4 regions of the Proteus sp. Marseille-Q3619 genome follow, and region 1 is predicted to be linked to each of the others. Evidence: predicted binding sites of a transcription regulator. Region 1 holds the regulator's gene; each other region holds the start of a gene.
What was found. Region 1 encodes Fur, which represses iron uptake genes when iron is present. Its sites were predicted from a motif close to ATAATAATGAGAACNACTATCAA; they were not measured.
Positions count from the first base shown of each region.

Region 2: the regulator Fur is predicted to act here: its motif matches at 2,815-2,837, upstream of ACWPWK_RS01675 (siderophore-interacting protein).
Region 3: the regulator Fur is predicted to act here: its motif matches at 5,571-5,593, upstream of sufA (Fe-S cluster assembly scaffold SufA).
Region 4: the regulator Fur is predicted to act here: its motif matches at 4,746-4,768, upstream of feoA (ferrous iron transporter A).

Region 1 covers NZ_CBDIMP010000001.1:3,334,037-3,342,485, forward strand. The annotation lists gene glnS (glutamine--tRNA ligase) at 1-160, shown strand, start outside; gene chiP (chitoporin ChiP) at 798-2,192, shown strand; gene ACWPWK_RS15365 (DUF817 domain-containing protein) at 2,736-3,575, shown strand; gene fur (ferric iron uptake transcriptional regulator) at 3,704-4,150, opposite strand; gene fldA (flavodoxin FldA) at 4,340-4,867, opposite strand; gene ybfE (LexA regulated protein) at 5,141-5,449, opposite strand; gene ybfF (esterase) at 5,661-6,443, opposite strand; gene seqA (replication initiation negative regulator SeqA) at 6,904-7,467, shown strand; gene pgm (phosphoglucomutase (alpha-D-glucose-1,6-bisphosphate-dependent)) at 7,542-8,449, shown strand, end outside.
Region 2 covers NZ_CBDIMP010000001.1:359,648-368,096, reverse strand. The annotation lists gene ACWPWK_RS01690 (fimbria/pilus outer membrane usher protein) at 1-15, shown strand, start outside; gene ACWPWK_RS01685 (fimbrial protein) at 27-1,106, shown strand; gene ACWPWK_RS01680 (fimbrial biogenesis chaperone) at 1,132-1,824, shown strand; gene ACWPWK_RS01675 (siderophore-interacting protein) at 1,913-2,758, opposite strand; gene ACWPWK_RS01670 (DUF805 domain-containing protein) at 3,150-3,533, opposite strand; gene ACWPWK_RS01665 (DUF2474 domain-containing protein) at 4,206-4,367, opposite strand; gene cydB (cytochrome d ubiquinol oxidase subunit II) at 4,348-5,355, opposite strand; gene ACWPWK_RS01655 (cytochrome ubiquinol oxidase subunit I) at 5,345-6,679, opposite strand; gene ACWPWK_RS01650 (aminotransferase-like domain-containing protein) at 6,816-8,231, shown strand; gene ACWPWK_RS01645 (HutD/Ves family protein) at 8,346-8,449, shown strand, end outside.
Region 3 covers NZ_CBDIMP010000001.1:3,943,337-3,951,785, forward strand. The annotation lists gene ydiK (AI-2E family transporter YdiK) at 1-742, opposite strand, end outside; gene ydiJ (D-2-hydroxyglutarate dehydrogenase YdiJ) at 959-4,015, shown strand; gene menI (1,4-dihydroxy-2-naphthoyl-CoA hydrolase) at 4,012-4,425, shown strand; gene ACWPWK_RS18480 (hypothetical protein) at 4,600-5,220, shown strand; gene sufA (Fe-S cluster assembly scaffold SufA) at 5,639-6,007, shown strand; gene sufB (Fe-S cluster assembly protein SufB) at 6,025-7,527, shown strand; gene sufC (Fe-S cluster assembly ATPase SufC) at 7,572-8,318, shown strand; gene sufD (Fe-S cluster assembly protein SufD) at 8,293-8,449, shown strand, end outside.
Region 4 covers NZ_CBDIMP010000001.1:1,994,642-2,003,090, reverse strand. The annotation lists gene gntX (DNA utilization protein GntX) at 1-591, opposite strand, end outside; gene bioH (pimeloyl-ACP methyl ester esterase BioH) at 628-1,398, shown strand; gene ACWPWK_RS09165 (OsmC family protein) at 1,445-1,705, opposite strand; gene ACWPWK_RS09160 (FeoC-like transcriptional regulator) at 1,775-2,005, opposite strand; gene feoB (Fe(2+) transporter permease subunit FeoB) at 2,025-4,352, opposite strand; gene feoA (ferrous iron transporter A) at 4,401-4,637, opposite strand; gene ACWPWK_RS09145 (DUF4026 domain-containing protein) at 5,049-6,488, opposite strand; gene yihI (Der GTPase-activating protein YihI) at 6,714-7,211, opposite strand; gene ACWPWK_RS09135 (glycosyltransferase family 39 protein) at 7,400-8,449, shown strand, end outside.

The DNA of each region.
Region 1 (8,449 bases):
TGTTGAACGTAGCTTAAAAGATGCTGCTATCGAAAAAGCGTATCAATTTGAGCGTGAAGGCTACTTCTGTGCTGATAAGCTTTCAACAGCGGATAAACTTGTGTTTAACCGTACTGTGGGCTTACGAGACACTTGGGCGAAGATTTCTCAGCAAGGTTAATTTGACGCATTTTAAGACACATTAGTACTTTAATGAATAAAATGCTCGGTAATTATTTATCGAGCATTTTTTTATCTGTTTTACATCTTAGTTTGGATGATTTTTCATCTATTGATATTAAACATTTACTATTCTTAATTTGATTAGTCTTTCGTTTTTTCTTTTTTAGGTGATAACTTTTCATTTATTTCATTTGAAATAGTTTATTCACTATCACTTTATTCTTTTGTTTTTTCATACCATCACGCTAAATAAAACTGTAATAAGAAAAGTGTGATTAATACCGCCTATTTCACACTGTTAAAAAAGATCATTTATAAGTACTGCTTATTATTCCTTTCTATAAAAACGAAATTTCATATCATTTAAAGATTGTTTTATAAAATACATTTAAATCAACTAATTATGATTACTTTTAGTCAATAATTATAAAAGTAAGAAAATGAAACGATCATTTGGTTATGTGTCCTTTGTCATATTTTGATAAAAATTCTTTTTTTTAGGTTGATAATTCGCGTCGCGAAAAATATGCTGTTTCTAACCTAATTTAGGTTTTTTCCCCACTTGGGGTTTTATATTTGGAAATAGGCATTGTGCTTATTTCTTTTTTAGTCAAAGTCAAAGAGGAAACAATGCTATGGTTATGCAACATGCTAAACCAGGCAGGGTGGCACTTGCCGTTATGGGCGCATTGCTTGTAACTGCACTACCTGCAAAAATGTCTCATGCTGAAGGGTTTATTGACGACTCAACCTTAACAGGCGGTCTTTTTTATTGGCAACGTGACCGTGATAGAAAAGAGTTAACACCAAATAGCCCTGATTACGGCAAATACAAAGCTAACTTACACCATTCTACTTTCAACGCTAATTTAGATTTCTCATCAGGCTACCTTGGTGATTTTATTGGTATTGATTTAGCTGCTTTTGGCGCAGCTGAATTGAATAACAGTGGCCCAGCTGCACCTAATGAAATCGGTTTTAGTGATGCAAAAAGTCGCTGGGATGAAAAATGGACTGGCGATCGCAGTGGCATGAGTGTTTATAAAGCGGCTGCGAAATTCAAATTAGGCAATTTCTGGGCTCAAGGTGGATATATTCAACCTAAAGGCCAAAGCTTATTGCGTCCACATTGGAGCTTCTTACCGGGGACTTATCGCGGTGCTGAAGCGGGTGCAGTTTTCGATTTCGATAAAAGCGGTGAATTATCTTTCTCATATATGTGGACGGATGAATATAAAGCACCATGGTATCGGAATATGTATAACTTCCGTAAAGCTGATCTAGAAACTAATATCAGCTATCTTCACTCTTTTGGCGCCAAATATGATTTTAAAAACAGCCTAGTGTTAGAAGCTGCATTTGGTCAGGCCGATGGTTATATCGATCAGTATTTTGGCAAAGTTTCTTATGATTTTCCAATTGCTGACAATGCATTAAGAACGTCTTACCAATTCTACGGTGCTAAAGATAAAGTTACCGGCGGTGGTGTTAATGACGTTTATGATGGGTTGGCATGGTTACAAGCACTGACTTTTGGTTATACCTACAATGTATTTGACTTCAAAGTAGAAGGAACGTGGGTTAAAGCTGAAGGTAATCAAGGTTATTTCTTACAACGTATGACTCCAGGCTGGGCAACCTCTAACGGTCGTCTTGATGTTTGGTGGGATGGTCGTTCTGACTTTAACGCCAATGGAGAAAAAGCACTTTATGCTGGCGTTATGTATGATCTGAAAAACTGGGATCTGTCAGGTTGGGCTGTCGGTACTTCATATATTTACGCATGGGATGCGAAACCAAGTGGTAAAGCCGTTTATGACCAAGGTCAGCGTATCAGAGAAAGTGCATGGAATGCGGATATTATGTATACGGTTCAAGAAGGTCGCGCTAAAGGTACTCTCTTTAAGCTTCATTATACCCGTTACGATAACCACTCCGATATTCCAAGTTATGACGGTGGTTTTGGTAATATCTTCCAAGATGAAAAAGACGTTAAGTTTAACGTGATAATGCCATTCACTATTTTCTAATATCAGCATAAGGATAAAGTGTATTAATTGCACTTTATCCTGAATAAAACTAAAAAAGCTAAATACGATTACGATAAGTAAAAATAAGTAGTAGAAAGATAGAGATGCATTAATTAAGAAGAACCTTACAAATAAGCCTCGTTAATAAAGTGAAGTTGTCAGCTGCAGTAGTAAGAAGTAGAAGAGTCGAAGTAAAGAGTCGTTTTAAAATCGCAGTATGTAGTAAAAGTAATGTAGTAAAAGTAATGAAGTAAAGTCGTCATGTCATGTCGTCTGAGATAAATGTGAGTGGGTTATGTTTATCTCCTGTGCTTCAGTTATTTCGCAGAATTTGCGTAAGGTATTTACCCTAAGTAAAGGCAGTCAGAGTGGGTATCGTAGTGGGGGTAAATACCTTTATTTTTTCATTCCTTTCTTTTTCGTCCTTTTCATCCTTGTACGTTTTTTTATTCTATGGCAAATTTCTTGCCATTCATTTTATCTCACCTTATTTATTATTCTGCATTGAAGGCTGTTCGATAATGCGAGTTTTCAGGAAGAAACATGTTAAAGCGATTGGATGATTTTTTATTAGAACCACCATTGAAGCCCTTTAAAGGTATAAAACGATTTGTTGTTGAATTTCTCTTTTTTGGTGTGAAAGAGGCACGTTCTTGTTTATTTGCAGGATTTTTCTTTTTTATTTTATTTGCAACACCAAGCAACGGTGTTTTTGGTATACCTCGTTATGATGTGCTTCTTATTCTCGCTATCGCTTTTCAATTATGGATGGTGTGGGGAAAGTTAGAAACATGGGATGAATTAAAAGCGATTTGTTTTTTCCACATTGTTGGTTTTGTGATGGAGTTATTTAAAACATCAGCGGCAATTGGTTCATGGAAATACCCTGATTTTGCTTACACGAAATTGTGGGAAGTCCCATTATTTACAGGCTTTATGTATTCGGCTGTGGGGAGTTATTTAATTCAAGCATGGCGTTTTTTAAAGGTACGAATTGAACATTATCCACCTTATTGGCTGGCAACATTGGTTGCACTTGCGATTTATATTAATTTCTTTTCTCATCATTTTATTGGTGATTATCGTTGGTATTTAACGGCCTTTATTTTAGGTCTTTATGCTCGTAGTGTGGTTTATTTTACGCCTTATGATACAGAGCGAAAAATGCCCTTATTACTTGCTTTTATTCTGATTGGTTTCTTTATTTGGCTTGCTGAGAATTTTGGTACGTTCTTCGGTGTTTGGCAATATCCAAACCAAATTGGTGCTTGGTCTGCCGTGCATGCAGGGAAGTGGGGCTCTTGGTCACTGTTAGTTATTGTTACTTTTACGATAGTGGTGCATTTAAAACATATCAAACACAGTATTAGTGTGACGAAGTGAATTGATATAGCTTATGTTATCTTTAAGGTGACGTCATTACACGATAATATTGAGGTTCATAGCGGGAGCCAATAAAAAAGGAACTGTTCACAGTTCCTTTTTTTTACTGAGAGATTATCCAGAATGAATTATTTCTCATCATGTGCGTGGCTATCTTCTTTACAATTACCTTCAGCACAATGGCCATATAAATAAAGGCTATGATTGGAAAGTTTGATACCATGACGTTCAGCGATATTTCTTTGGCGTAATTCAATTGCATCGTCTGTAAACTCAATAACTTTGCCACAATCAAGACAAATTAAATGGTCATGATGGTGTTGTTGAGTTAATTCAAATACTGATTTACCACCTTCAAAATTATGTCGGGTAACAATACCAGCATCATCAAATTGGTTTAAGACGCGATACACTGTTGCCAGACCAATCTCTTCACCGATATCGATAAGTTTTTTGTAGAGATCTTCAGCACTGACATGATGGCACTCAGGATCCTGGAGCACTTCCAAGATCTTTAAGCGAGGAAGTGTAACTTTTAACCCAGCATTTTTTAACGCTTTATTATTGTCGGTCATGCGGATTTAATCCTGTTGCTAATGGTGAATTTAATTTTTGTGCTCACAAATGGGCTTTATTCATTAATACTCGGGTGAATAAATAACCTCATTGATTATAGGCATGATATTTAAAAATAAACACCCCACCTATCACACTATCTTAGCACACCATTGAATAATTATCATTCTCAATATTGAGTATTTATATTATCCCAAAATTTCGTCTAGGCTCATTTCTTCTTTGATTTGAGCAACCCAAGCGTCAACACGCTCTTCGGTTAATTCTGGTTGACGATCTTCATCAATCGCAAGACCGATAAAATGATTATCATCTGCAAGCCCTTTAGAGGCTTCGAAATGATAACCTTCGGTTGGCCAATGTCCTACGATAACTGCACCACGAGGTTCAATAATATCGCGGATAGTACCCATTGCATCACAGAAATATTCTGCATAGTCTTCTTGGTCACCACAACCAAATAGTGCAACAAGCTTACCATTGAAATCAATATCTTCTAGTGTTGGGAAAAAATCATCCCAATCACATTGTGCTTCACCATAATACCAAGTAGGAATACCTAGTAACAGAATATCGAACGCTTCGATGTCTTCTTGACTGGATTTTGCAATATCATGAACTTCGGCATTATCAGCGCCCAGTCTTTCTTGAAGCATTTTGGCAATATTTTCAGTGTTGCCAGTATCACTGCCGAAGAATATTCCTATGATTGCCATAAAGTGAGATAACCTCTTTTATTCTAAATTCGTTATATTTCAAATTGTAGCGTTATTGACTACGTATATTTCCACAAGTCACATACTTCTTGTATGTTTCTAGTGATTCATTCACTTGTCACCTAGCTACACTTCAAAATATTTAGAGTATATTTGTCTGTGTTTGAACAATTACTAGTGAAAGATAAGCATTGTGTTTTCATAATAGAAAACTAAAAACGTATTTTGACGAAAATAGCAGGCTAATTCTGTCGAATTTGTGTGGTTTATCTGCTAACTATTCTTGTTTTGATGCATTTTTAAGGCGTTATTTTGCGCCAATTGCTCTAGTAATATTTCTTCAATAAGTTCACTACGACTGACGTTTCTTTCTGTCGCCAACTCATTGAGAGCATTTACAGCATCTTCATTTAATTTTAACTCAACTCGACGTAAACCATTAACTCTGTCACGTCTTAATTGATTGCGTTTATTAATTCTAAGCTGTTCATCCCGAGAAAGCGGGTTTGTTTTAGGTCGCCCAGGTCTGCGTTCATCTGCGAACAAATCCAGTGTGGTGCGATCAGTTTGTTCTTTTGCCATAAATTTTGCTGTGAAAGGGCGTATACCAATGACTCAATTGCGAAACGCCCAATAATACCCCACATAGTGATGTCTCGCCACTGCTTCCTGAGTTTAACTTATTGTGATTTGGTCTTTTTATCAACAGACGCTATTTTTAAGCACAATAATTATACATTCTACTAAATTATCATTTTTCAGTGACGTTATTTTAAGCTGTTAAGTTTATTAACTAAGCTTTCTCTAAAAAACGACGAATAGTCTTAATAACGGTATCTGGCTTTTCTGAATGTACCCAATGCCCTGTATTTGCGACAACAAAGGCGGTCGCGAGCGGAAATTGACGAGCGATGTTTTCACGATACTCATCTAAAATGTAAGGTGATAAACCGCCACGAATAAATAATACAGGATGATGCCAAGCAGGCACCTCTTGCCAGCCAATAATATCTGAATAAGCATTTTTTATTGCAGGTAAATTAAATAGCCACTCACCATTTTTGAATGATTTGAGTAAAAATTGGATCACACCTTCCTCTTTAATAAAAGGACGCATGATTTCCACAGCATCTTGACGACGTGTGACTTTAGCTTCTGTTACGGCTTCAAGCGCTGCAAAAATTTTGTCATGGCGGCGAACGTTATAAGTAACGGGTGACATATCAATCACAACAATATTTGCAATACGTTCGGGAGCTAATGCTGTCATCGCCATCGCAATTTTGCCTCCCATTGAGTGCCCAATAATAATGGCTTTTGAGATAGTTAAACTGTCAAGCAATGCGAGCACATCTTGCGCCATATCTTGATAATTCATACTTTCGCTATGAGGAGAGTGTCCATGGTTACGCACATCAATTTGTATCACGGTATTATCTTGACGAAGTGCACGACCTAAAACACCTAAATTATTGAGATCACCAAAGAGGCCATGGATCAAGACGATAGGTAAATTAGATACAGGTGTCGTTTCAGGTTGGTGTAATTGATAATTTAGTAATGTATTGAGTTTCATATTAATGACCAAGATGATTGCGATTTTCTTCTATGATGACATGCACAAGATGCTAAGCCAACTTATCGCAATAATATGAAAGAGTAATGAAGTTCAGAAATAATTGATAAGATAAATTTATAAAAAACCATAAAAATGCCATTATCTAGATGTATGCTCCAAACTTATTTAAAAAGTTGAAATCTTGACATTGCTCAAAAATAAATAATTAGAATTTTATATTATTTGGGGGCTGGGATAGTGTGATATAGCGGCGTTTAAAACTGAATTTGTGTGAATAAGTTCAAAGAATAGAAGATGATACCAAGATAAACAATAGGATAAATACCGAGCTTAGCCTTTAAAATGGCAGGATCTTGAATAGATCCTCTTTAAGTTATTGAAATTTTGCCTATTTTGTTTTTAAAGATTATATCTTATAATCCTAATTACTTTTTTTTGAAAATAGTACTGGGTAGCAATGAAAAAGATAGAAATTGATGACGAACTTTACCGCTATATTGCTAGCGAAACTAGACATATCGGTGAAAGCGCTTCAGATATTTTAAGGCGTCTACTGAAGCTCGATGCCAAACAGCCCGTACAACCAGTCGTTGTCACTGAGTCAGTACAAGTACCTGTTATTAAACAGGAAGCTGAACCTACACCTATAACACCAGCTATTACACCAGCAAAAAATCCGATCCGTGAAATGCGAGAACTGCTGTTATCTGATAGTTACGCAGAAAAAACAAAATCAGTTGATCGTTTTTTACAGATCCTTTCTACGTTATATAGCCTAGATAGTGCTACTTTTACTCAATCTGCTGAAACAGTACATGGACGAACACGCATCTATTTTGCTGGTGATGAACAAACATTACTCGATAGTGGACGTCATACAAAACCGCGCCATATTTCAGGCACGCCGTTTTGGGTTATCACTAACTCAAACACAGAGCGCAAGAGAACGATGGTACAAAGCATCATGCAGGATATGCAATTCCCTGCAAATGAGATTGATAAGGTGTGTGGAACTATCTAACCACTATTGTTAATTGATGCATTGCAAAGGCTTTTGTTTAAAGCGTGATTGTGATGTCAAATAGGAGAAGATTTGTGGCAATTCATCCAAGAGCAGGGCAGCATACTCGTCAAAGTGATCTGATTAATGTGGCGCAATTAACGTCTCAATATTATTCACTTAAACCACAAGCTAGCAATAACGCTCATCGTGTGAAATTTGGTACATCTGGTCATCGTGGAAGTGCAAATCGCCATAGCTTTAATGAAGCACATATTCTGGCAATTGCGCAGGCTATTGCTGAAGTACGTGCTAAGAATGGAGTAACAGGGCCATGTTACGTGGGTAAAGATACCCATGGACTGTCAGAGCCTGCATTTATTTCTGTTTTAGAAGTACTTGCTGCCAATAAAGTTAAAGTGATTATTCAAGAAAATAATGGCTATACACCAACACCAGCAGTCTCTTTTTCTATTTTGACATACAACGAAGCACATCAAGATATTGCTGATGGTATCGTGATCACTCCATCTCATAATCCACCCGAAGATGGCGGTATTAAATATAATCCATCAAATGGTGGACCTGCTGATACCGATTTAACTTCAGTGATTGAAAAACGTGCCAATGAACTGCTTGAGAACAATTTAGCAGGGATCAATCGTCTTTCTTATGATGAAGCATTAGCAAGTGGTTATATTCAAGCACAAGACTTAATTATGCCTTATGTCAAAGCGTTAGGTGACGTTGTTGATATGCAAGCAATTAAGAAAGCGGGCTTAAAATTAGGTGTTGACCCATTAGGTGGTTCAGGCATTGAGTACTGGAAACGTATTGGTGAGTATTATGATCTTGATCTTGAATTAGTTAACGATCAAGTTGATCAGACATTCCGTTTTATGACACTTGATCACGATGGTGTTATTCGTATGGACTGTTCATCACCATGGGCAATGGAAGGCTTATTACAATTACGTGATAAATTTGATTTAGCCTTTGCTAA
Region 2 (8,449 bases), 3.0 Mb from region 1:
AATATCTGTCGATAAAGGAAAGTCTTATGAAATCATCTGCCTTTATATTTTTAATGCTATTAGGAACAATAAGCCATCAGGCAATCGCTAACTGTAAACCCGATAGCACTATTACTGCACCCAACGTTAATTTTGATTTATCTGCGGATTTAAATAGTACTTCAACAACGATCACAAAATCGAGTAGAACAACATTTCCAGGTACATATAAATGTACAGCAAGAGGATTATTATTTCCTAATACAGTGGGTATCGCCTCACCTTTTAATGATGGACGGACGGGAACAATTGGTTTTAATGGTGGTAAGCAGTTTGTTTCTATTACGTTAACGTCATTAGAAAAAGATAACGTAACGAATATTCCAGCGGGAACACATCCTGCTTCAGATTTAGATACTAACTTTACATTGAAATTTACGTTATTAAGTAGTAAACCTTCGACCAACTACACTGAAGTCAGTGGCAGTACAGCAATTGTTACACCCGTTATTTTAGCCTCTGATGCATCAAGTTTGGGGCTTGTTCAATGGTTATTGACTATTGTCACTAAATTAGTTCAATTTTTATTAACGTGGCAGTGGCCGGTTGATCAAAACGATATTTTCTTACAGCCGATGCAAATTACATATAATCCTGTAATGACAACATGTAATTTTTCTAATGCAGGTTTAATTGTTTCATTGCCGTTAATTAGCGTAAAAGATGCAAAAACGGTAGATAAAGCAGGATATACCCCTTTTACATTAAACTTTACTTGCCAAGATTTTTTGAGCGGTTCAAAAGCATCACGTAATATTAATATGTTTTTATCAAGCCAAAATTTATTGGCAACGGATAAAACCGTATTAACCAACACAACAACGCAAGGTGCGAATGGTGTCGGGTTCCGTGTCGTAAAAAGTGATAACACCGCAAGCCCGCTTATTTTATCTGACAATATTAATACACAAGGTAGTGCGACTAGTATTTTTAGTGTTAATCAAGGTGGCACCATATCCTCTGCATTTTCGATAAATATGGGCGCTTATTATTATCCTTATAATATTAATTCAGTAACTCAAGGAAAAATGACAAGTGCGGCAACACTTGTAATGTCTTACGATTAATAAGCCATAAAAAATGGAAGCGAAAATGAAAGGTGTTTTAATTCTATTATTCACGTTGATAACACATTTTACTCATGCAAGTGTGGTACTTGAGCGCACTCGTTTAATACTTTCTACCAATAAATCGATAATATCGTTGCAAGTTTTTAATCGAAGTGAACAGCCGACATTAATACAGAGTTGGGTAGATGAAGGGAATATTGCGTCCACACCAGAAACGACAACAGCACCTTTTATTGTTATTCCACCTATGGCAAAAATAACTGCAAATGGTGGATTACAATTAAAAATACAACAATTAGAAAACCGGTTACCCAAAGATAGAGAATCTATTTTTTATTTAAATGTATTAGATATTGCACCTAAACCAGAAAATAAAGAAAACCTCAGTACATTACAATTAGCATTGCAAACACGAATTAAACTTTTTTATCGTCCAGCACAACTTAAGTTAACCACCGAGGACGTTTTTAAAAAAATAGGGATAACTCATAATGGCGAATATTTAGAAATAAATAATCCTACAGCTTATTACTTTACAATTTCAAAGATTTATTTTGATGATAAAGAAGAGCTTTTAACAAATGCCATTATGGTTGCTCCTTTTGCAAAGCAGCACATTCAATATCAAAAGCAAGCTGATATGAACCAAGTAATTACTGTTATCTATATAGATGATGATGGAAATTATCAACAAGATAAGAAGAATATACATTAATTATATTTGAATAATAAGAAAGGCTGCATATTATTAAGGGAGTTAATATGCAGCCTGTACAGCCAACGCTTAGTCTTTAATTTATCGCTTAGCTTACGTCTTCGTTATCCATAACATGGTGACGTTCAGCGTGATAGCCTTCTTCGTCATAACCAAAACGCCAATAAGGAACGGCATAAATCAAGCTACGATCGTAACCATTATCACGACGAATATGGCGTCTTAATGCACGAATAATTTTGTCTTCACCTGCAATCCAAAATGCCACATTTTCAGCAGGTAATTCCCAAGACATAAATTCATTAATTAAGTTTTGAGTTTGTTCTTCAACAGAACCAATTAACCAGATTATCTCTAAGCCACTAGGACGTTTAATTTCTTGGCGATGCGTTTCGTCTTCTACTCGTATAACGACTTTCCCTTCAACATTAGGCTGCATGGCTTCAATTAAAGCCATTAAAGCAGGTAATGAACTTGGATCTGCTGCCATATAGTAATGTGACGCTGGTGCTAATAAAGGCTCAGGGCCACCTGGATTAGTGATCCCAATATAGTCGCCTTGCTTAGCATTTAGCGCAAAATGAATAGCAGGGCCTGCATCGTTATGTACTGCAAATTCAATATCTAACTCTTTTTGTTCAGGGCGAATAGCGCGAACACTATAAGTACGTACAATCGATCTTGGTTCGCCTTCAGGCCATTTAGGGCCTTTTTCAGAAAACCCTGGGACTGTTGGTTTAACTTGGCCTTCTAAAGGTAAGAATATTTTTAAATGTGCCCCCGCAGTATCTGTTGGGTAAGTATCTAAATCATCACTCGTAAAGGTGATACAACGCATTCCCGGTGTAACATCAGTAATGCGCTTTACTTGAACTAGGCGAGGAGGTGCTGGTTTATAAATACTCTTTTCTTGAGGTGTTTTTTTGTTACTCACGTTTTTTTACCTGACTCATTTAATTGTTTTATTGGCGTAGATATTATCATTTTCAATTAATAATGATAGTCATTATCAAAATTAACGTTGATTTAGTAAAGGAATGCGTGTTTTTTACTTATGTCTAGTGATTAGGTTCAAATTAACAATAAAGAAAAAAACTTAAAAATCAATGCAATAAGCTTAATGTAATAACTCTAAGGCATTAATTAAAAAGTCAGAGATAAATAAAAATACTAAATTACAATACGGAGGGAGGTGAATTGGTGTTCTTTTTTTAACGAAGGAATATTTTCAGATGGTTGTAACAAAGGTAGGAAAATCAATTAATACAGTGAGTAAACTTAATAAAGGTATACTCACTGTATTGTCATATTAATTCAGTACTAGATTAAGCTTTTGGATCTGGACCAAATCTGTTGTCACCTTTAGTACCTTCAAGGCACATAAAGACAAAAACAATTAATCCACCAACAGCAGGAATAAATGCAAGTAAGAACATCCAACCTGATTTATCTTGATCGTGGAAACGACGAATAGTCACTGCAAGGCTAGGCACGATGATAGCTAAAGAATAAATACCTATAATAATGCCTGCAATTGAACCCAGTGAACTCATTTCACCTGTATTCATATCTACTGATGAAATTAAAATAGCGTATAGAACAGCAATAATAATGGTATTTACTAGAGTAAACATCCAATATTCTTTTCTGCGAGCACGGCCTGAAAAGTTAGCGTAATTATTTTTAATGACTTCCAAATACCAATTCATGACTTCATCCTTAATTTAGTAGCAACAATACGTAAGCCTAGTGTAAGAGATCTTTCTTAGCAATTAAGATAAATCTAAATTATCAAAATATGTATTTTGAACAGACATTATCCATATCCACACTTTTAATAGGGTGTGGATTTAATTCTTGAGTTAATCATATGAGCATACCTGAATGACACATTTAGCGTGTCTCTATAGAATAATACAGATATGGATCCTCTAGGCGGCGATATCATAATTACTTTGGAAGCCTAATTCAACATTCATTCTATCTTATTTCTAGAGAAGAAGGCTTTTTATAGGATTATTTATATTTTTATTTATCGTAATACATGCATAAAAAAGATTTTATCTCTTATTGTTAATCAAAAATGATGTATTTAAAATGATTTTATCAAGGAGTTTGATTTAAATTTAGTTAATCATGGAAGAATAAAAATATTTGTTTTTGTATTTTCTTTTATAAAAAAATTATTTATATGAAATTAGCTGTTAAAAGAGCAATCTAATAAGAATAGGTTAAGTTTTAATGACATTAAACGGTAACCCACGATCTTAAATAAAGATAAAAGAGCTGAAGATAACTTCAGCTCTTTATTTACTTCATTTCTATTTTATAGCTTACCGTATTCGGCGCTAGTTAATTATATTGCTGTATGTACTTTGCCTTTACTTGACTTTCATTCCGGCTAACGTCATTAAAAAACGGAAGAGGGAAGACACAGCAAATAAGGCTAAAACACTACAAAACCAAATTGTAATCAACCATCCCCATTTTTTTAATAATGAGGGTTTACTTTGTATTTGTGGATCAGTGATAACCTTCTTCATAATTTGTTTTTCCTCTGAAAACGTAATAACTCCAGAATGTGTAAACGAGAATAATTGGAATAATAAACAATGCGCCAACTAGCATAAATCCTTGACTTTCTGGTGGTGCAGATGCTTCTACAAAACTAATTGCAGGTGGAATAATGTTAGGCCAAATGCTTATCCCTAATCCTGCAAAGCCTAAGAAAATTAAAGCTAGCGCACCAAAGAAAGGAAGGTAATGTCCTTGTTTTTTCACTGAGCGTAAAATTAACCAAGTGCTGTACAACACTAAAAGAGGAACAGGTAAAAAGAAGAACAGATTTGGTAATGTGAACCAACGTTCAGCAATTGCAGGTTGCGCTAATGGTGTCCATGCACTGACGGCTGCAATGACTGCAAGCATAATGAGTGTGAGAGGTTTAGCGACCTTATATAGACTCTGTTGTAAATGACCTTCGGTTTTCATAATCAGCCAGCCACATCCTAATAATGAATAGGCGATAACTAATCCAAATCCACAAAAGAGTGCAAAAGGGGATAACCAGTCAAAATAGCTACCCGCAAAGGTGCGATTAACAACCGGCAAACCTTGAACAACGCTACCCACGACAACACCTTGCATAAAGGTGGCTAAGATAGAGCCAAAGATAAATGCTTTATCCCAAAAGCCTTTATGACTGTCATCTGCTTTAAAACGAAATTCAAAAGCGACACCACGGAAAATTAATGCGACAAGCATTAAGGTTAAAGGCATTGCCAAGGCATCAAGAATAACCGAGTAAGCTAATGGGAAGGCACCAAATAATGAAGCTCCACCTAGGACTAACCATGTTTCGTTACCATCCCATACAGGGGCAACAGTATTCATCATTAAGTCACGATCTTGGTCACTTTTAATAAATGGATAAAGCATACCGATACCAAGATCGAAACCATCCATTACGATATACATTAAAGTACTAAATACGATAATGATGAACCAAATAACTGGTAAATCAATTCCCATGATGAACCTCCGGTGTACCTTTACGGATCAGTTTTAACATATAGGCATATCCAACACCGAATACAGAGCCATAAACAACTAAGAAGATCAGCAGGCTTATACTCATATGCATTTCACCATGTGCAGATACGGCATCTTGTGTTCGTTGTATGCCATAAACAACCCAAGGTTGACGTCCTACTTCTGTTGTAAACCAACCGGCAAGAATAGCGATAAGACCTGAAGGTGCCATTAAAAAAGTTAAGCGTAAGAAAGCTTTAGATTCATAAAGTTTCTTTTTATATCGCAGCCAAGTTCCCCATACACCCACTAAAATCATTAACATACCCAGACCAACCATAACGCGGAAAGACCAGAAAACGATAAGTGAGTTCGGTCGGTCTTCTTTAGGAAACTCTTTTAATGCTGGAATTTGTTTTTCTAAGCTGTGAGTTAAGATCATGCTGCCAAGATAAGGAATTTCTATCTTATATTTTGTTTCTTCAGCATCCATATCAGGCACGCCGAAGAGAATTAACGGTGTTGCTTCTCCTGGTTCATTTTCCCAGTGACCTTCAATTGCGGCAATTTTAGCGGGTTGATGTTTTAAGGTATTTAAACCATGGACATCGCCAATGAGTGCTTGAATTGGTGCTAAAATTAAGATCATCCATAAAGACATTGAAAGCATCTTTTTCATTGCAGATGTCTTATGACCTTTGAGCAGATGCCATGAAGCAGATGCAGCAATAAAGAAGGCAGAAGCGAGGAAAGCGGCAACACCCATATGAGCAAGGCGATAAGGGAATGATGGGTTAAAAATAACGGCTACCCAATCTACGGGAACGACTTGGTTATTTATAATTTCAAATCCTTGCGGTGTTTGCATCCAGCTATTTGAAGCCAAGATCCAAAACGTAGACATTAATGTACCTAATGCCACCATACAGGTTGCGAAAAAGTGAAGTTTTTCGCCTACTTTATTCCAGCCAAACAGCATCACACCTAAGAAACCGGCTTCTAAAAAGAATGCGGTAAGTACTTCATAAGTGAGTAGAGGGCCTGTAATTGAGCCAGCAAAATCAGAGAAAAAGCTCCAGTTGGTTCCAAATTGATAGGCCATAACCAAACCAGAGACAACGCCCATAGCAAAGTTGACAGCGAATATTTTTGACCAAAAATGGAATAGCGCTAAATAATCCTTATTGCGAGTTTTTAACCATAAACCTTCCAATACGGCTAAAAAGCTAGCCAGTCCGATAGTAATTGCAGGAAAGATAATATGGAAAGAAACTGTGAACGCAAACTGGATACGCGCCAAATCAAAGGCACTTAACCCAAGCATAAAAACCTCGTTTTATTGATATAAAAATGTAAATTGCAGGTAAAACGTGTGGATTAGTAGACCATATGACAGTAAGCTATAATAGTGACAATAAGTTTAAAAATGACTATAACAGTTTTGAGGTAAACAGTTTTATATGACTCGATATGAACAGCTTGCATCGCAAATACGCCAACAAATTGAAGATAATATCTGGCAATCTGGCGACCGTTTACCTTCATTGCGGGATACGGTGAAACAATCAGGTTTAAGTTTAATGACTGTTTTACAATCGTACCAGTTATTAGAAAGCCAAGGATGGATAACAGCGCGGCCACAATCAGGTTATTACGTTGCACATCGTAATAACCGTTTCGGTCAAGTAACCGCTAGCAAAGGGCTACACATGAGTGAAAATGTTGAAATTAGCACCTCTATTTTCAATGTACTTCAAGCATGTAAAGATCCTGAAATTATTCCTTTTGGTTCCGCTTTCCCCGATCCCAGCCTATTTATTCAGCCTAAATTAAGTAGCGCATTGGCTTCTGCTGCAAGGCATTTAGCGCCTCAGAGTTCAGTGATCAATCTACCACCGGGAAATGAAAAGTTACGCCGTAACATTGCACAACGCTATGCATTACAAGGAATTCATGTCTCTCCAGATGAAATTGTGATTACTGCTGGTGCAATGGAATCACTCAGTTTTAGTTTGCAAGCCGTTACCGAACCGGGTGACTGGGTCGTGATTGAATCACCTGCATTTTATGGTGCATTACAAGCCATTGAGCGTTTACGATTAAAAGCGATTGCCATTAGAACAGACCCAGTAACAGGAATTTGTTTAGATGAACTCGAAAAAGTGGTTGAGCAATACGATATTAAAGCCTGTTGGTTGATGAGTCATTGTCAAAATCCATTAGGTGGAACAATTCCTGATGAAAATAAAATAAAGCTGGTGGATATATTAGCGAAGAAACAGATAACGCTAATCGAAGACGATGTCTATGGCGAACTCTATAACAGCCAGAAAGCACCTATGCCAGTAAAAGGTTTTGATAAAACAAATAGCGTTTTACATTGCGCTTCTTTTTCTAAATGCCTTGCACCGGGATTTCGTGTGGGTTGGGTTGCAGCTGGAAAACATGCAACAAAAATACAGCAGTTGCAAATGATGAGTACAGTATCTGCGAGTATGCCAACACAACAAGCTATTGCCGATTATTTGTCACAAGGTGGCTATGATACGCATCTTCGCCGATTAAGATTATTATTAGAACAAAGGCGTTATCGTATGTTACAAGCGATACAAACGCATTTATCAGAAGATGTAAAAGTGAATATTCCATCAGGAGGATATTTTCTCTGGTTAGAATTTGAATCAACATTTGATGCGAATAAACTCTATCATTTTGCATTAGAGAGAGGTGTCAGTATTGCGCCAGGTTCAATGTTTTCCACCAGCTCTCAATTTAATCATGCATTTCGCTTAAACTCTTCTTTTCAATGGAATAGTCGTACTGAAAAAGGAATGGAAATTATTGGAGAAGGGTGCAGAAAATTACGACGTAAATAGCTGACGTCAGCGCACATTTTTAAAAGTTAACTATTGATTTATTGACGGTAATCTCCAATGATTGATCCTTAACCTCATTATCAGACTGATAGCCAGATATTGAAGGAGGATACAATGAAGCTACGTTGTTTTGATCAACAAGAGTTACCGTTTATATCATGGAATAATCAAAAAGGCACAACGCAAGAAATTGTGTGCTGGCCAGTTAATAATGATTT
Region 3 (8,449 bases), 610 kb from region 1:
TAAGGACGGTTAATACCGTAGCATAAGGTACGCCAGATACAGCAAGGCCGATACCACCAACAATAGCCTGAATTAAGGCAGTTAAAACCACACCTAATGCAACGGCGCGAATAGACATAGATGCAAGTAAGATTGCGGCATCACCGCGTTGGCCTGCTAAGCGAATAGCAAAATGACGCAACCAAGATACGACATTTTCACCTTGTAAAAACAGTAAGCCAGAAAATAACAACATCACCCCCAAATGTAGGGCAAATCGACCAATATTTAAGGCTTGAGCAAAAAACCAGTTTGCAGCTTGCCCAACATAAGGCTGGATTTTTGAGATTAACGCATTACCCCCTGAGACAAGAATAGAGTGCCATGTATCATAAAGCTTACTCCCTATCATAGGGATATCGTTAAGCCATAATAATTGCGGTGGCTGAATATTCGACGGTGATTTCGCTAATTCAATTAAGGGGGCACTATTATCAATGACGCTACTAATTAATAAGATAATAGGGATAACGAAGATCAGTAATATCAAAATCATCATTATCATGGTTGATAGCCAACGATATTTTACCCGTTTTTCAATAATAAGAAGTAAAGGCCACGTTGCTACAACAATCATTCCAGCCCAAATAAAACCCACAATAAAGGGATTTAGTATCCAAAAACTGGCAATAATAAAAAAAGAAATAAAAAGAACAGTGAATAAAACTTTGGGTATATCTGTATGGATCTGCGGTTTTTCCATGGTTTTAAATCCCTACACGAATAAAAATGCTAGAAGCAGATGAATAAACATTGCAAATATCACGTTGTTTATATCACTACGCAATTTGCCAGAATTGTATGATAAGGTGAACAGGTATCGGTCTGAAAGTACAAAATGAGGCAAAGTACCTCTTAGCATACATTTCAACATCTAAAATTAAGCAATGTGGACTATTAGATTAAAGAGCTATAACAAATGATCCCACGTATATCGCAAGCACCGCAAGTCAGTGAACTCACAACAGAATTTCTTGATACCCTTCGAAAAAACGGTTTTACCGGTGATGTCTCCAGCAGTTACGCTGACAGACTCACTATGGCAACAGATAATAGTATTTACCAGTTATTGCCACAGGCGGTTGTTTTTCCTCGCTCAACAGCCGATGTAACTATTATTGCTCGCTTAGTTGATGAGCCTCGATTTCATTCTCTTTCTCTGACTCCAAGAGGAGGAGGAACAGGGACTAATGGACAGGCTTTAACAGATGGCATTGTTGTTGATTTATCTCGCTATATGAAACGTATTATCGAGATAAACCCAGAAGAACGTTGGGTAAAAGTGGAAGCTGGTGTCATTAAAGATGAATTAAACCTCTTTTTAAAACCGTATGGCTTCTTTTTTGCACCTGAGCTATCTACCAGTAACCGCGCCACATTAGGCGGAATGATAAATACTGATGCATCAGGGCAAGGTTCAATGGTTTATGGTAAAACCTCTGATCACGTTCTCGGTGTTAGAGCGGTTTTATTAGGTGGTGAACTGCTTGAAACGCGGGCTATGGATACCGCGTTAGCAGAAAATATTGCCCAAGAGAGCTCTGCAATCGGTAAAGTTTATCGTACCGTTTTATCTCGTTGCAAAGAGCAGCGAAAGCTTATTCTTGAAAAATTTCCTAAATTAAATCGCTTTTTAACTGGGTATGATTTACGTCATGTCTTTAGTGATGACATGAAAAGATTTGATTTAACACGAATTTTAACAGGCTCAGAAGGAACACTTGCGTTTATTACTGAGGCAACGCTGGATATCACGCCAATTCCTAAACAGCGCAGTCTAGTCAATGTAAAATACGATTCTTTTGACTCAGCATTACGTAATGCACCTTTCTTAGTTAAAGCGAATGCACTTTCTGTTGAAACTGTTGATTCCAAAGTATTAAATCTCGCTCGTGAAGATATTGTGTGGCACTCCGTTAAAGAGTTGATCACTGATATCCCTGATAAAGATATGCAAGGCCTTAATATTGTTGAATTTGCGGGTGATGATGAAAATCTTATCGCTTCACAAGTCGCATCATTATGCCAACGCTTAGATTTATTAATGAAAGAAGGTCAGGGTGGTGTTATCGGTTATCAAGTCTGTGAAGATCTGGCAGATATAAACCGTATTTATGCCATGCGTAAAAAAGCGGTTGGTTTATTAGGTAATGCAAAAGGGCAAGCAAAGCCAATTCCTTTTGTAGAAGATACCTGTGTGCCACCAGAGCATCTTGCTGATTATATTACAGAATTTAGAGCATTACTTGATAGCCATCAGCTCAATTATGGCATGTTTGGACATGTTGACGCAGGCGTATTGCACGTAAGACCTGCGCTTGATATGTGTGATCCACAACAAGAATTATTGATGAAATCCATCTCAGATGACATTGTCATGTTAACAGCCAAATATGGTGGGTTACTCTGGGGTGAACATGGAAAAGGCTTTAGAGCGCAATACAGCCCCGAATTTTTCGGTGAAACGCTCTATCATGAACTGCGTCAAATCAAAACGGTGTTCGATCCTCGAAATAGACTGAATCCTGGGAAAATATGCCCTCCATTAGAGGTCGATGAACCTATGAAGCAGGTTGATACTATCAAACGAGGTACTTTTGATCGCACAATTCCTTTATCTGTGCGTCAAGATTTCAAAGGTGCATTAGATTGTAATGGTAATGGACTTTGCTTTAACTTTGATGCCAAAAGCCCCATGTGTCCTTCAATGAAAATCAGCGGACAACGCATCCATTCACCCAAAGGACGAGCTGCACTTGTAAGAGAGTGGCTACGCTTATTAACAGAGCAAGGCGTTAGCCCAAAACAACTTGAATCTAGCCTTGAAAATAATAAACCTAGCTTAAGAGGTTTAATTGAGAAAACACGTAATACTTGGAAAGCCAAACGTGGCGAATATGACTTTTCTCATGAAGTTAAAGCAGCAATGAACGGTTGTTTGGCTTGTAAAGCTTGTTCAACGCAATGTCCGATTAAAATTGATGTGCCATCGTTTCGTTCTAAGTTTACTGAGCTTTATCACCAGCGCTATTTACGTCCGTTAAAAGATCATATTGTCGCTAATGTTGAGTTAACTACGCCGATTATGGCAAAAGCACCGGGATTCTTTAACTTTTTTATGAAACAACCGTTGGTGCAATCGTTAAGTAAACACGCTATTGGTATGGTCGATTTACCTTTATTGTCATCACCGACATTAAAACAGCAATTGGCTGGGCATAAAGCGTTAGATATGACGTTAGAAGACTTAGAGCGGTTATCTGAAAAGCAACGTAGTCATCATGTGCTGGTGGTTCAAGATCCTTTCACCAGTTATTACGATGCGAAAGTCGTCGCTGATTTTATCAAACTGATTGAAAAAATTGGATTTAAGCCTGTTTTATTGCCATTCTCACCTAACGGTAAAGCACAGCATATTAAAGGTTTTTTACAGCAATTTAGTAAAACGGCGCAAAAAACCTCAACCATGCTTAATCGTGTTGCAAAATTAGGTATCCCTATGGTGGGAGTCGATCCTGCATTAGTGCTTTGTTATCGTGATGAATATCGTGAAATACTGGGTGATAAACGTGGGGATTTTAATGTTCAACTTGTTCATGAATGGCTAAGTAAATTGGTATCTGAGCCAATAGCAGTTCGCGATGATGCTGAAAAATGGTATCTTTTTGGGCACTGTACAGAAGTGACGGCACTACCACAAAGTATGAAACAGTGGCAGGTTATTTTCCAACGTTATGGGCAGCAACTCGAATTTGTGAGCACTGGATGTTGTGGAATGGCAGGTACTTATGGACATGAACTAAATAATTATGAAAACTCGTTGGGCATTTATCAACTCTCATGGGGTAATGCATTAAAAACGTTACCAACAATGCGTTGTTTAAGCACCGGTTACTCTTGTCGTAGTCAAGTGAAACGTATTGATAATATTGAGCTAAAACACCCACTACAGGCACTTTTGGAGATTATGCCATGATATGGAAACGTGAAACGACACTTGAGCATCTTAATCATATTGGGCAAAATAATATGATGAGTCATCTAGGTATTGAATTGACCTGCCTTGGTGATGATTATCTTGAAGGAACAATGCCGGTTGATCATCGTACTAAGCAGCCTTTGGGGCTTTTGCATGGTGGTGCTTCTGTTGTTTTAGCTGAAACATTGGGCTCTGTTGCGGGTTATCTTTGTACTGAAGGCGAACAGAAAATTGTGGGTTTAGAAATTAACGCTAACCACATTCGTTCTGCTAGAGACGGTAAGGTAAGAGGTGTATGCAAACCTATTCATTTAGGGCGCTCACACCAAGTTTGGTCAATAGAAATATTTGATGATGAAGGTCGTCAAGTGTGTATTTCTAGATTAACAACATCTGTTATTTCTTAAAGAATAAAAAAGACATATGCACAAAGTGAAATACTCGCTTTGTGCGTTTTTTTATGTTTATAGATAATGTCAAAAAGAATAAAAATAGAGAGAGAAAATAGAATTATTTCTTTATTTAGATTTTATTTTTAATGATAATCATTATCTTCATAATAAAAGATAAGACGATCAATAATGTTAACTATTTATAAATTCAACACTACAGTATTATTAATTGCAGGTTTATTTATCAGCGGATGCGATAATAATTCTACCTCTGAAACGAGTAATGATATAAGTAATATTCCAGTACAAACTGTTTCTGGCTTTAATATGGCTTATCCCACTTCATTTACAATGAGCAGAGAAGATACTGAAAATTATTTTAAATCATTACCAGATAATATTCAGGACGTCACAACAGAAATGATGGTTTATAAATCAGAGCCTATTTGTGATTTGACAGAAGTTCGTCTGGTTTATTTTAAAATGATTGATGCAATGAGTTACGATGTGGATGCGGGAGCACAAGGCATAGTTGATAATATTGCGGTAATAGATGGTATGAATGAAATATCCACATTGATAAAACCATTAACTATCCCAAATGTGGAAAGCCGACATGTCTTTTTTGAAGGGAAATACGCAAAAGAGAATGTGAGCTATGAAGGTGTTTTAGCGGCTGATCTTAAAACGAACCGAGTATGGCAACTACAATTGATTAGCAACTTCAATAGCCAATCGAACAAACAAAAAAACAGTCAAATCCTTGAATGTACAAACAAATATATTCAAACCATCACTATCAGTAAATAAGTTCAAAGAGCACACAATCCAATAAGAGGTCATCGCATAAGTGGTGCTATCTTATCCTTCATAATAAGCATAAAAGTGAATGTAAACAGAGCTAATAGGCTGTAATGTAAAAATACATTTTTATGCTTTTTTCTCTAAATTTCAGTGATAACATATAAAGTGTATTTGTATTGCAACTTATGTGCGTATTGTGCGAAATATAAGAAAAATTAAAAGTTTTATTTTTTGTAATGAAAGAGCAGAAAAGTGTTATATTACATTGCGTTAACATTAATTGTTAACAAGGTAACCCCAAAAATAGAACAAAAAATACACATTTATAGAATATCCTTTCAAAAGACATGGTTGAAGTGATAAGGGTTATCATTACCATTAGTGTCAGGAAAGATATCAATCTCCTTTCGAAATGAGGTCAGAAATGACAAACAACGTTGAAACTTTTTCTCTTAATGACACAGCTTGGCAAGGCATTGTATTAACGGATAATGCAGCAAAGCATATCTGCCATTTAGTTGAGAAAAACCCAGAAAAACAAGGGCTTTCCTTAAGTATTAAACCCTCTGGTTGTACAGGGTATGGTTATGTTATTGAACTCGCTACTGCCCCAAATGATGATGATCTTGTTTATGAACATAATGGAGCAAAACTCTTTGTCTCATTAAAAGCAATGCCATTTATCGATGGGTTGGTTGTTGATTATGTTCGTGAAGGACTTAATCAAATGTTTAAATTTAATAATCCTAAAGCTCAAAACGTCTGCGGATGTGGTGAGAGCTTCGGGGTATAACATAGTGAAGTCAGATTATGTCTCAGAGCAATGTTGAAATTGGTGATGAAGTTCAGGGATGGCTAAGCGATCACCACTATAAAGAAGGTTTTTATACCGATATCTCAACCGATACCTTAGAAAAAGGATTAAACGAAGCGGTTGTACGTGCAATATCGGCAAAAAGAAACGAACCAGAGTGGATGCTGGAATTTCGTTTAGATGCTTATCGCCATTGGTTAGAAATGGAAGAGCCTCATTGGCTAAAAGCAGATTATCCATCGCTTAATTATCAAGATTATAGCTATTATTCAGCGCCATCTTGTAGTTCATGTTGTGCTAATGGCAGTTGTGCTGGTGGCTCGAATGAAGCTGTTATGAGTGATAAACAAGCCACGCAAGATTATTTAACCAAAGAAGTTGAAGATGCTTTTAACCAACTCGGTGTACCTGTAAGAGAAGGGCAAGCCGTTGCTGTTGATGCTATTTTTGATTCTGTTTCCGTTTCAACAACATATCGTGAAGAGCTTGCTGAACATGGCATTATTTTCTGTTCATTTAGCGAAGCTATTCAAGAATATCCTGATTTAGTGCGCCAATATTTAGGCACCGTTGTATCAAGCCATGATAACTACTTTGCTGCATTAAACGCTGCGGTCGCATCTGATGGTACTTTTGTCTATATTCCAAAAGGGGTTCGTTGCCCAATGGAATTATCGACTTATTTTCGTATTAATGCGGCTCAAACAGGTCAATTTGAACGAACTATTTTGGTTGCTGATGAAGGTAGTTACGTCAGTTATATCGAAGGTTGTTCAGCACCTGTTCGTGATAGCTATCAGCTTCATGCCGCTGTGGTTGAAGTTATTATCCATAAAGATGCCGAAGTAAAATACTCTACTGTGCAAAACTGGTTCTCTGGTGGCGATAGTGAAGGCGGCATTCTTAATTTTGTGACTAAACGTGCTATTTGCGAAGGCGAAAACGCCAAAATGTCATGGACGCAATCAGAAACCGGTTCTGCGATCACATGGAAATATCCAAGTGTGATTTTAAAAGGGGATAATTCAAGCGCTGAATTTTTCTCTGTTGCCTTAACCAATGGCAATCAACAAGCAGATACGGGCACTAAGATGATCCATATCGGCAAAAATACCAAATCAACCATTATCTCTAAAGGTATTTCTGCAGGTAAAAGCCAAAACAGTTACCGTGGACTCGTAAAAGTACTCCCTAGTGCGCAAAATGCCCGTAACTTTACCCAATGTGATTCCATGTTAATTGGTACGCAGTGCGGTGCGCATACTTTCCCTTATGTTGAAGTAATGAACAACTCAGCACAGCTTGAACACGAAGCGACAACGTCACGTATTGGTGAGGATCAGTTGTTCTATTGTCGTCAGCGTGGATTAAGCGAAGATGATGCAATCTCAATGATTGTAAACGGGTTTTGTAAAGATGTGTTCTCAGAATTACCGCTGGAATTTGCTGTGGAAGCACAAAAATTATTAGCAATCAGCTTAGAACATAGCGTCGGTTAACTATTAACCAAATTCTGAGTATAAAGATACCGAAGGCATATATTATGTTAGAGATTAAAAATTTACATGTCAGTGTTGAAGGCAACGAGATCCTAAAAGGATTAGATTTGCAGGTTCGTGCAGGTGAAGTTCACGCGATTATGGGGCCAAATGGCTCGGGTAAAAGTACCTTATCAGCAACACTTGCTGGTCGTGATGAATATGAAGTCGATGAAGGTTCAATCACCTTTAAAAATAAAGATTTATTGGAATTAGAACCAGAAGATCGCGCAGGTGAAGGCATCTTTATGGCATTTCAATATCCTGTTGAAATACCCGGTGTCAGCAATCAATTTTTCTTACAATCTTCTGTAAATGCAGTGAGAGAATATCGTGGTCAAGAGCCATTAGATCGCTTTGATTTTGAAGATTTTATTGAAGATAAAATTAAATTGCTAGATATGCCACAAGATTTGTTAACACGCTCAGTTAACGTGGGATTTTCTGGTGGTGAAAAAAAACGTAACGATATTTTGCAAATGGCTGCGTTAGAGCCTGAATTATGTATTTTAGATGAAACAGACTCAGGACTTGATATCGACGCATTAAAAATCGTTTCTAATGGTGTTAATAGCTTACGTGATGGTAAACGTGCTTTTATTGTTGTAACACATTACCAACGCATTCTTGACTATATTAAACCTGATTTTGTACATGTGCTTTATCAGGGAAAAATCATTAAATCTGGTGATTTTTCATTGGCGCAAAAATTGGAGGAACAAGGTTATGGCTGGCTTATTGACCCTCAATGAAAAGCGTGAAAAACAGCGCCAAGTTGAACTGCGTAATCAACAAGCATTAAAAACGTTTTCAACGTTATATCATCAACGTAAAGGTGACGAAAATCTGAATGCACGTAATCACTGGTTACAAGTTGAAAAAA
Region 4 (8,449 bases), 1.3 Mb from region 1:
ATCAATTAGTGCCAGATTTTTCCCTGATACCGACACTGTGTTATTTAATACAAATGCATTCTTTAAATTTTGTTGCCTTTGCTTGGCATTAAGATGCGTTTGCACCAGTGTAGCACGAGTTCTTATCAGGGTATCCGGTTGATAAGCACAATTTAGCCACCTTGCCAAAGGCTTAGCGATAGCTTCTACTTGCTCAAAGCCCCTAGACCAACGGCGATGACGATGTGAAGGAACGCTAATAATTCTATCGGGTTTCTGCACCAAATTTTCTCGCCGATGTGAAAGCCATCGCAATAGAAAAAGTCGTGCAAGACATAACGCTATTTGAGGGCGAGGTTGGTATTTATAAAGGTGTAATAATTTATTTAATGGTGGTTTATAGTCAGTGATTGTCAACATCTGTTTCCATGGTGGAGGCGATTGTAAGCAGCGTCCACATAGCATTATAGAGTGGGATGAGGGATATAAACAGCCTGGGCAACGATTATGCTGTTTAGGTAAATAACGAATACAACTCGAGCAAATACCTTTAGTATCATAATGTAAGGGTTGACGACATAACCAACAATATCCTGCTATTGTTATCCACATAATGAACATCCTTGTAAAAGAAAAGAGAGCATAACAATGAATAAATTGTATTGGCAGACAATAGGTGAAGGAAAAACGCATCTTGTGCTATTACACGGATGGGGATTGAATGCACAGGTTTGGCAATCATTAATACCGCGATTAAGCTCGCATTTTACACTGCATCTCGTTGATCTCCCTGGATATGGTCGTAGCCAAGGTTTTCCTGCTCTTACATTAAAAGAGATGGCAGAGATTGTTTTTGCCAAAGCCCCTGAAAATGCAATTTGGTTAGGTTGGTCTTTAGGTGGATTAGTGGCGAGCCGTGTGGTTTTAGATAATCCCAATCATGTACAAGCCTTGGTTACGGTGGCATCTTCGCCTTGTTTTGGCGCTCATGATGATTGGCCAGGTATCAAACCTGAGGTGCTAAAAGGGTTTGAGCAGCAATTAAATGAAAATTTTCATCGCACCGTTGAACGCTTTTTAGCACTACAAACATTAGGCACCCAGAGTGCGCGTGAGGATATGAAAGCGTTAAAATCCGTGGTATTAGAACAACCATTGCCTTCTGTTGAAGTGCTTAATGGCGGATTAGAAATTTTGAGAACTGAAGATTTACGAGAAGAGTTGAAAGCTTTGCGTTGTCCTTTTATTCGTTTTTATGGTTATTTAGATGGGTTAGTGCCTCGAAAAGTGGCTGGATTATTAGATGCTATTTATCCTCAATCACCTTCTGTTATTTTCCGTAATGCTGCACATGCTCCGTTTATTTCGCACCCTGATGAATTTACGCAAGCGTTAATTAATGCTTGTTCTCTTAAGTAATCAATTTATCAATAACTGCCCCAAATAGGGGGCAGTCGTATTTTTCTTACGCCATTACATTTTCAATACTGTATAAAGTTTCACAAATCGGTGGATTTTTGATTGTGTCAAAGACAGGACAAGTTCGCTCAATAAAGGCGATAAATTCAGCAATTTCTTCTTCGCTATTGTCTGCCTGAATAAAGAAGTGAGTGGAAATTTTACTAAAACCTATTTTGGCTTGTTTATTTTTCCCCATAAAACCATCGGTATCTAATTTACCTCTGACTTCAATACGAATATTTTCGAGCTTAAAAAATGTCATCATTAACGATAAGATAAAAAAATCCCTTACCAAGGTAAGGGATTTTGTGTTTAAGCGATATTTAACAAATAGTTAGCGTAATTGATAAAGCTTTGTCTGACATGCGGTGGCTTCAGGACAACTTTTACAACTGCCCGTAAGACAATCTTCTACACCCACCTCTTCAAGCTTACCCATCAATGTGAGCCGCTCTAACATTGCTTGCACCAAAGGTTCAGGCATATTGAGTTGATGGCTGATAAGACGGGCATCGGCTCGACCATTAAGGGCGATACAATCACGTACTTCTATCAGACTTGCCATCTTACTTTTCCTTTGTCACTTAGTGACAACTACCTTTTGAACAACATTGTTTAGACAATGAAGGTTTATTGCTTAAGTTAATTGTTAGGCGACTACGCGCATTACGCAACAAGATAAATAAAATTAAGTTGAAGATAACCACAGCAGCAATCGTTATGCCACTGCTTTGTGGATGTTCACTGAAGGTTGCCACTTGATAGAACAGGGCTGCCAATGAGTAAGCAATATTTAATCCCCAAAGAATAGAGAAAGTCATCCAACCACGGCTTGTTTCACGGGCAATAGCACCCATGACTGAAACGCAAGGTACATACAGTAAAACAAAGATTAAGTAGCTGTATGCCGCAATGCCTGAACCAAATTTAGCGCCCATGGTGCCCATGGTGCCTGTATCCATTTCGCCATCACCTTTACTGGCTTCAATTGGGTTAGAAAGCGCAGCTAGCGTGAAGGTTTCTTTTAAGCTATCCCATGTTTCACCAAAGGCGTCACCAATTTCGCCCCACAGGTCGAATTCTTCAGGATCAAAAGGCTCATTAACAATACTTTCTGCGGTATAGAGGGTATTTAATGTTCCTACTACCACTTCTTTTGCCATTGCACCAGTGACTAAACCAACCGTTGCTTGCCAGTTATCGTTGTGAACACCAATAGGTTGCAGTAATGGTGTGATCACTTTACTGACAGAAGCTAGCGCTGAATCATTGATGTTATCCGCAGGTTTACCTGAGAAGGTAAAGCTGTTTAGCGCACCAATAAACATACTGGCAATAATAATGACTTTACCTGCACGTACCACGAAGCCTTTTAGACGTTGCCATGTTTGCATCAGTAACGTTTTTAGGTGAGGAACGTGATAAACCGGCAGCTCCATCACGAAAGGTGAGGCTTCACCACGCATAATGGTGTGTTTTAGCAGTAAGCCTGTGAGGATAGCAACCACAATACCCAGAAGATAAAGTGAGAAAACAACACTTGCGCCATTTTTACCAAAGAAAGCAGCAGCAAACACAGCAAAAATAGCTAAACGCGCACCACAAGACATAAACGGTGCCATCAATACGGTGATCAGACGTTCTCTTGGTGCATCTAGTGTACGCGCACCCATAATGGAAGGTACGTTACAGCCAAAACCGACAATAAGTGGTACAAATGATTTACCAGGTAAACCCAGAGCCTGCATCAATCTATCCATCACAAAAGCAGCTCGCGCCATATAACCTGAATCTTCAAGAATAGATAAGAACAGGTACATCATCCCGATTTGTGGCACTAATGGCAGAACGGTATTGATACCACCACCGATACCTTGAGCAAGGAAAATGGTCAGCCATTCAGGGAAGTTAAAGGTTGCACCAATCCATTGAATACCATGGATAAAGATAGCTTCAGAGCCACCTTCAAAAGCAGGCTGTAAAGCACCACCAATGTTAATTGCTAGAACGAACATTAAATACATAACAAACAGGAAGATAGGAACACCTAACCAACGGTTTAATATCACTTTATCGATATTTTGCGTCAGAATATTCGGCTTAATGGCTTCCATATTAATCACGGTATGACAGATACGCTCAATATTTTGATAACGGGCATCTGCAATGACTAATTCAGGTTCATTGTTATGCTCGTCCTGAATGCGTTGACGGATCGTTTTGATATCTTCTGTCGTGATTTGGGCGCGTTGATGGGTATAGATATCCCCTTCTAAACACTGTAATGCCATCCAACGACGTTGCTGTAAATTAAACTCATCGTGATTAATTTTTTCAGCAAGTGCCTCGACTTCATTAAGTAACCATATCGGATAAGACGTCAGTAATTCTTGTGGTTTTTTCTTTTCAGCAGGGAAGGTATCAATGGCTTCTTTGAGCTTATCAATTCCCGATGCTTTGGTTGAAACCATTGGAATAACAGGGCAACCCAGTTGCTCTGAAAGTGCCTTGATATCAATTTGCATATCTTGGTGTTCTGCAATGTCGAGCATATTTAATGCCACGATGCACGGAATACCAAGCTCAAGTAGTTGCAATGTCAAATAGAGGTTACGCTCAAGATTTGATGCATCAACCACGTTAATCAGCATGTCTGCTTCATTACTTAAAATGAAATGGCAGGCAATTTGCTCATCAAGCGATGTCTGTTCTGAGATTGTCGTTAAAGAGTAAGTGCCGGGTAAATCGACGAGCTCAATTTTATGATTTGCAGTTGTGAAACGACCAACTTTGCGTTCGACCGTTACACCCGCCCAGTTACCCACACGCTGGCGAGAGCCTGTTAACTGATTAAAGAGTGTTGTTTTACCAGCATTGGGATTACCGATAAGGCCTATAGTGAGAGGAGTCATAATAGTGATGCCAATAGTTGTCTTGCCTGGTTGAATGAGAAATAACGATTATTTTTCGTTATGAACCACTTCGCTAAGATTAATGAGTGCGAGATCTTTTTTTCTCAAAATTAGGGATACTCGGTGCGTTTCTATTTGAATAGGATCACCCAGTGGTGCGATACGAATAACGTTAAACACAGCGCCAGGTAACATACCTAAAGATAATAATTTCTGTCTGTATGCAGGGCTAATCTGAGGTGAGTAGCTCAAGATTTTATAACTGTGATTTGGGATCAGAGACATGATTGTCCTTCCACGAATATTGATACAAAGAATAATGATACTGATAATTATTAATGTGTATGAGAATTAACATAATAATATTAAGGTTAATTATAATAAATATTTTTAATGCTAATGAGAATTATAATTATCCTTATTGGGTATAATTTAGCCTAGTCTATGCATATCTGCACTTGATTTAAATCAACCAGAGAAAAGATATTGAGATGAAAATAGACTGTTTACCTTATCTGTTACTAGACAAAAAACAGAATGTGAAGAGTTGAAATGTCAATGTAGCAATAAAATAACAATTAATTAATGATATTAACGGGTCACAATATGACAGCAGATTTTAAGGCGATTAGCATGGCGAGCTCTTCATCGTTTTTTAAATGAAAAGCTCGCGTTGTTATTGTAAATACCCGCTAATTAGTGAGTTTGCTGGTGGCTAAAAAGTTGGTAAATATTGTTCGGGGTATAACTATCGTCTTCGTATGAAACGACCCAATCAGTTATTAATGCGGTGTTGATAGGATAGATTTCACCTTCTTGCATATCCTCAACATAAAATGGCACGTTGAGTAATTTTGCATAAACGGTGTCTCCATCACGAGACTGTGGCACAAACCACATATGCTCTAGCTCTTCCTCTTCACCATAAGGAATGCCGAACTTGATCATAAACTGCCACGGGTTTTCAGTCTCTTCGGGTTTGTCTTTTCCTAATAATTTGGAGAGAAAACCACTTTTTTTCTCAACAGGCGGTTGATTGTAGTTATCAAACATAGAAACGAAGTATTCCCAGCGTCGCTTGGCTTTTTCAGACATCTCATAGGTTTCTTCATTGCTACGCAGTAGCATCATCGCTTGTTGCTCTTCATAACCTTTAAAGAAGGTTTCTAAAACAGGATTTTCTTCATTGGTTCTAAATAGCATAGAAGAAGGGTGTTGATGATATTCATCACGATCAGCCAAATCACCCAAGAAAACGCCATTTGGTGCGCCTTCAGTGTCATAACGCATCTCTTCTAAAGGTCTAAGGCTACCAAGAGGTGTTGATTGATTAATATGACGAATACCTTCTTCAAAAGGTAATGCGACAAGATACTCCAAACCTGATGATGTTTGACCACACAGCATCGGTTCACCAAATTCAATTTGGCGATGATTAATACTGTTGTTAACAAAGCAGCGGAAGAGATCAGGAATACCATAGTAAGATTCAAGCATACTTGGAATAACTAAATCGACTTCTGTTAAGCCGCAACGCGCTAATCCATGCGTATGGAACCAAAACATAGTTGGTGGATCATTTTCTGTGTCATAGACAGCATGAATAACATATAAGCTTTCTACTTCAGGATAGAGATCGGGCGTTTCTAATTGAAAGCGTATCCACTCAGGTGTTAATGCTTTACCTGCCGCTGATTCATCTAATGCTAAGACCATTTCAGGTGCGATGATATTAAGAAAATTCAGTTGATGGCGATAGCTTGCTAAAGGATGCAAAGTTTCAGTAAAAAGTGTTTCTAATAATAAGTCTTGAGTTGTCGAATTCGCATGCGCGAGTAGTTGTGGTGTAAGTTCATCAGTCGAATACATTGGACGTATTTCGTAATCTTTATCACGAGGGTAAAGACAGACAAAAAAATGTAACTCGTCATCACCATGTTGGCAGCGATAGAAAAAACCATCGTCAATATTTTCACTTAGATAATTTATCTCACCATCAGTGTAATCGGTCTGTTCTTCTAAGCGTTGTTCAATAAGCGCATAGTTTAGTGGCTGTGCAGGGAAGGCCACTATACGAGAGGGCACTTTTTCTCCTTGCCCGGCTGCGATATCTAAGTACTGCTGTCTGTTATCCATATTTTTTATCACTCGTATATTAAAGATAGAAAAATAGGATATCAGGGATAACAAGAGAGGAATAGATGGAGTTATCTGAGCTTGAGAGGGTTATTTAATCTATTGTTAATAATGAGTATTAATGAAAAGTAAAAGAGAGAGCGAGCTATAAAAAATAACGGATATCAATAAGTTATTGATATCCGTTAGATGTAAGGTAATCAAGGAAAATGATTAGCCTTTTGATTATTTACCTTTCAATAATTGCATGATGTCTTCAGTTTTTTCTTCATCGTCATCATCTTCAAACTCAATACCTAGCTCAACCATTAATTCATCAATGCGATCAAGGGTTTTCTCAGTATAAGCCTGCTCTTCTGCGTTGAGTTTTTCACCGTTTTCAAGACGAGACAGTAATTCATCTAAGCGTGCATCGTTTTCTAATAGGTCTAACTCTTGCTCAGGCGTTAAACGAACGGGCTCTACTTTAACTGGCGCAGGTTTTTTCTTCGCAACTTTTGGTGCATCGCCCACAATCAGAGGGATCGGTTTTTTGCTACCAATACGTGGATCTTTCGGCGCTGTATTGTTCGCTTGCTGTTTATTTTCCGCTTCCTGCTGACGGTTACCGGCAGGATTGCCACGGTGTTTCTTTTGACGTTTACGTTCACGTCCTTCCGCGTTCAGCTCTTCACGCGATTTCTTACGTGCTTTAGCTGCGGGCTTTCTTTTAATCATATTCATAATGGTAACTCGATAGTGATCTTCTTGGTTGCGCAATCTATCAGAAACAAAATTTCAATAAAAGCGCAAATTTAAGACAATTTAATTTTTGCTCACGTACAATGTGCGGTTCATTTCACTATACTTTACTGTGTTGTGACGTCAATTAACGACTAAATTAAATTAATTAACTTAAATTTCTATTTATTATGACATTATCATCTGCACAATTACGTAAACCAGTATATTGGTGGGTTATTGGTTATGCGACTCTTTGGATCTTAGTGAGTTATCTCTTTGACCCTACTGTGCCTTATGATGCCGTTGAGGCTGTCAATTGGGGCACTAACGGAGGGTGGGGCTCCCCCAAAAATCCTTGGTTTGTGGGTTTTATAATGACACCCGCTATTTACGGCGGTATCGATTTTAGCTTTTATTGGTATTTTATCCACTTTATTGTCATTGCTGTTGGGCTACTAGGCGTTTGGAACTTAGCCTACAAGTTGACACAAAATACTAACCTAGCTTGGTTTGCTATGTTGGCGCTTAATTTATCTGGCGTTATCAACTTTGATATTATCCCTTATAACGATAACTATATTCTAGTTGGTTGTTGGGCATGGGCGTTCTATTTTTTCCTTTGTGCGATTAATGATAATCAAAAGTATTGGATTGGTTTCGCTATCGCTATGGGAATTGCCACAATGGGGAAGTATTCATCATTAGCTTTTATTGGTTCTGTGTTTTTATCAAGCCTTTTTGTACCTAAAGTCCGAGCAAGCTATTGTTCTCCTTATTTCTATTTAGCATTAGCTATTTGGTTTGCTTTTGTTATTCCGAATTTTATTTGGTTATGGCAAACCGACTTTGCAGCGTTTAAGTGGGTCGATTCACAAATTGAAAACCGTTTTAATTTACGTACAACGCGCGCGGCGCTGACCGTTTTTTATCCTGTGGTTTTAATGTGGGGAATTTTACGTTTTTATGGTGGACGTGTAAGTTGGTCTGCTTCTAAAGATAGCCAATTACTCAATTTTATTTTTCTGTTTCCATTAACGATTATTTTTATCTGGTTTAGTTTTCATGAAGGGGGGCGTATCAGCGAGTGGTTACAACCCTTTATGTCGATTGCGACTGCACTTTTTGTGGGCTCAATTAGTGTAATGCCTAAACGTTCATTACGTGGCGCACTGTATGGTTTAGGTGTTTTTGGTATGTTGGTTGTTTCTGGTTATACAGTCGTTCAAGCCGCTAATGTA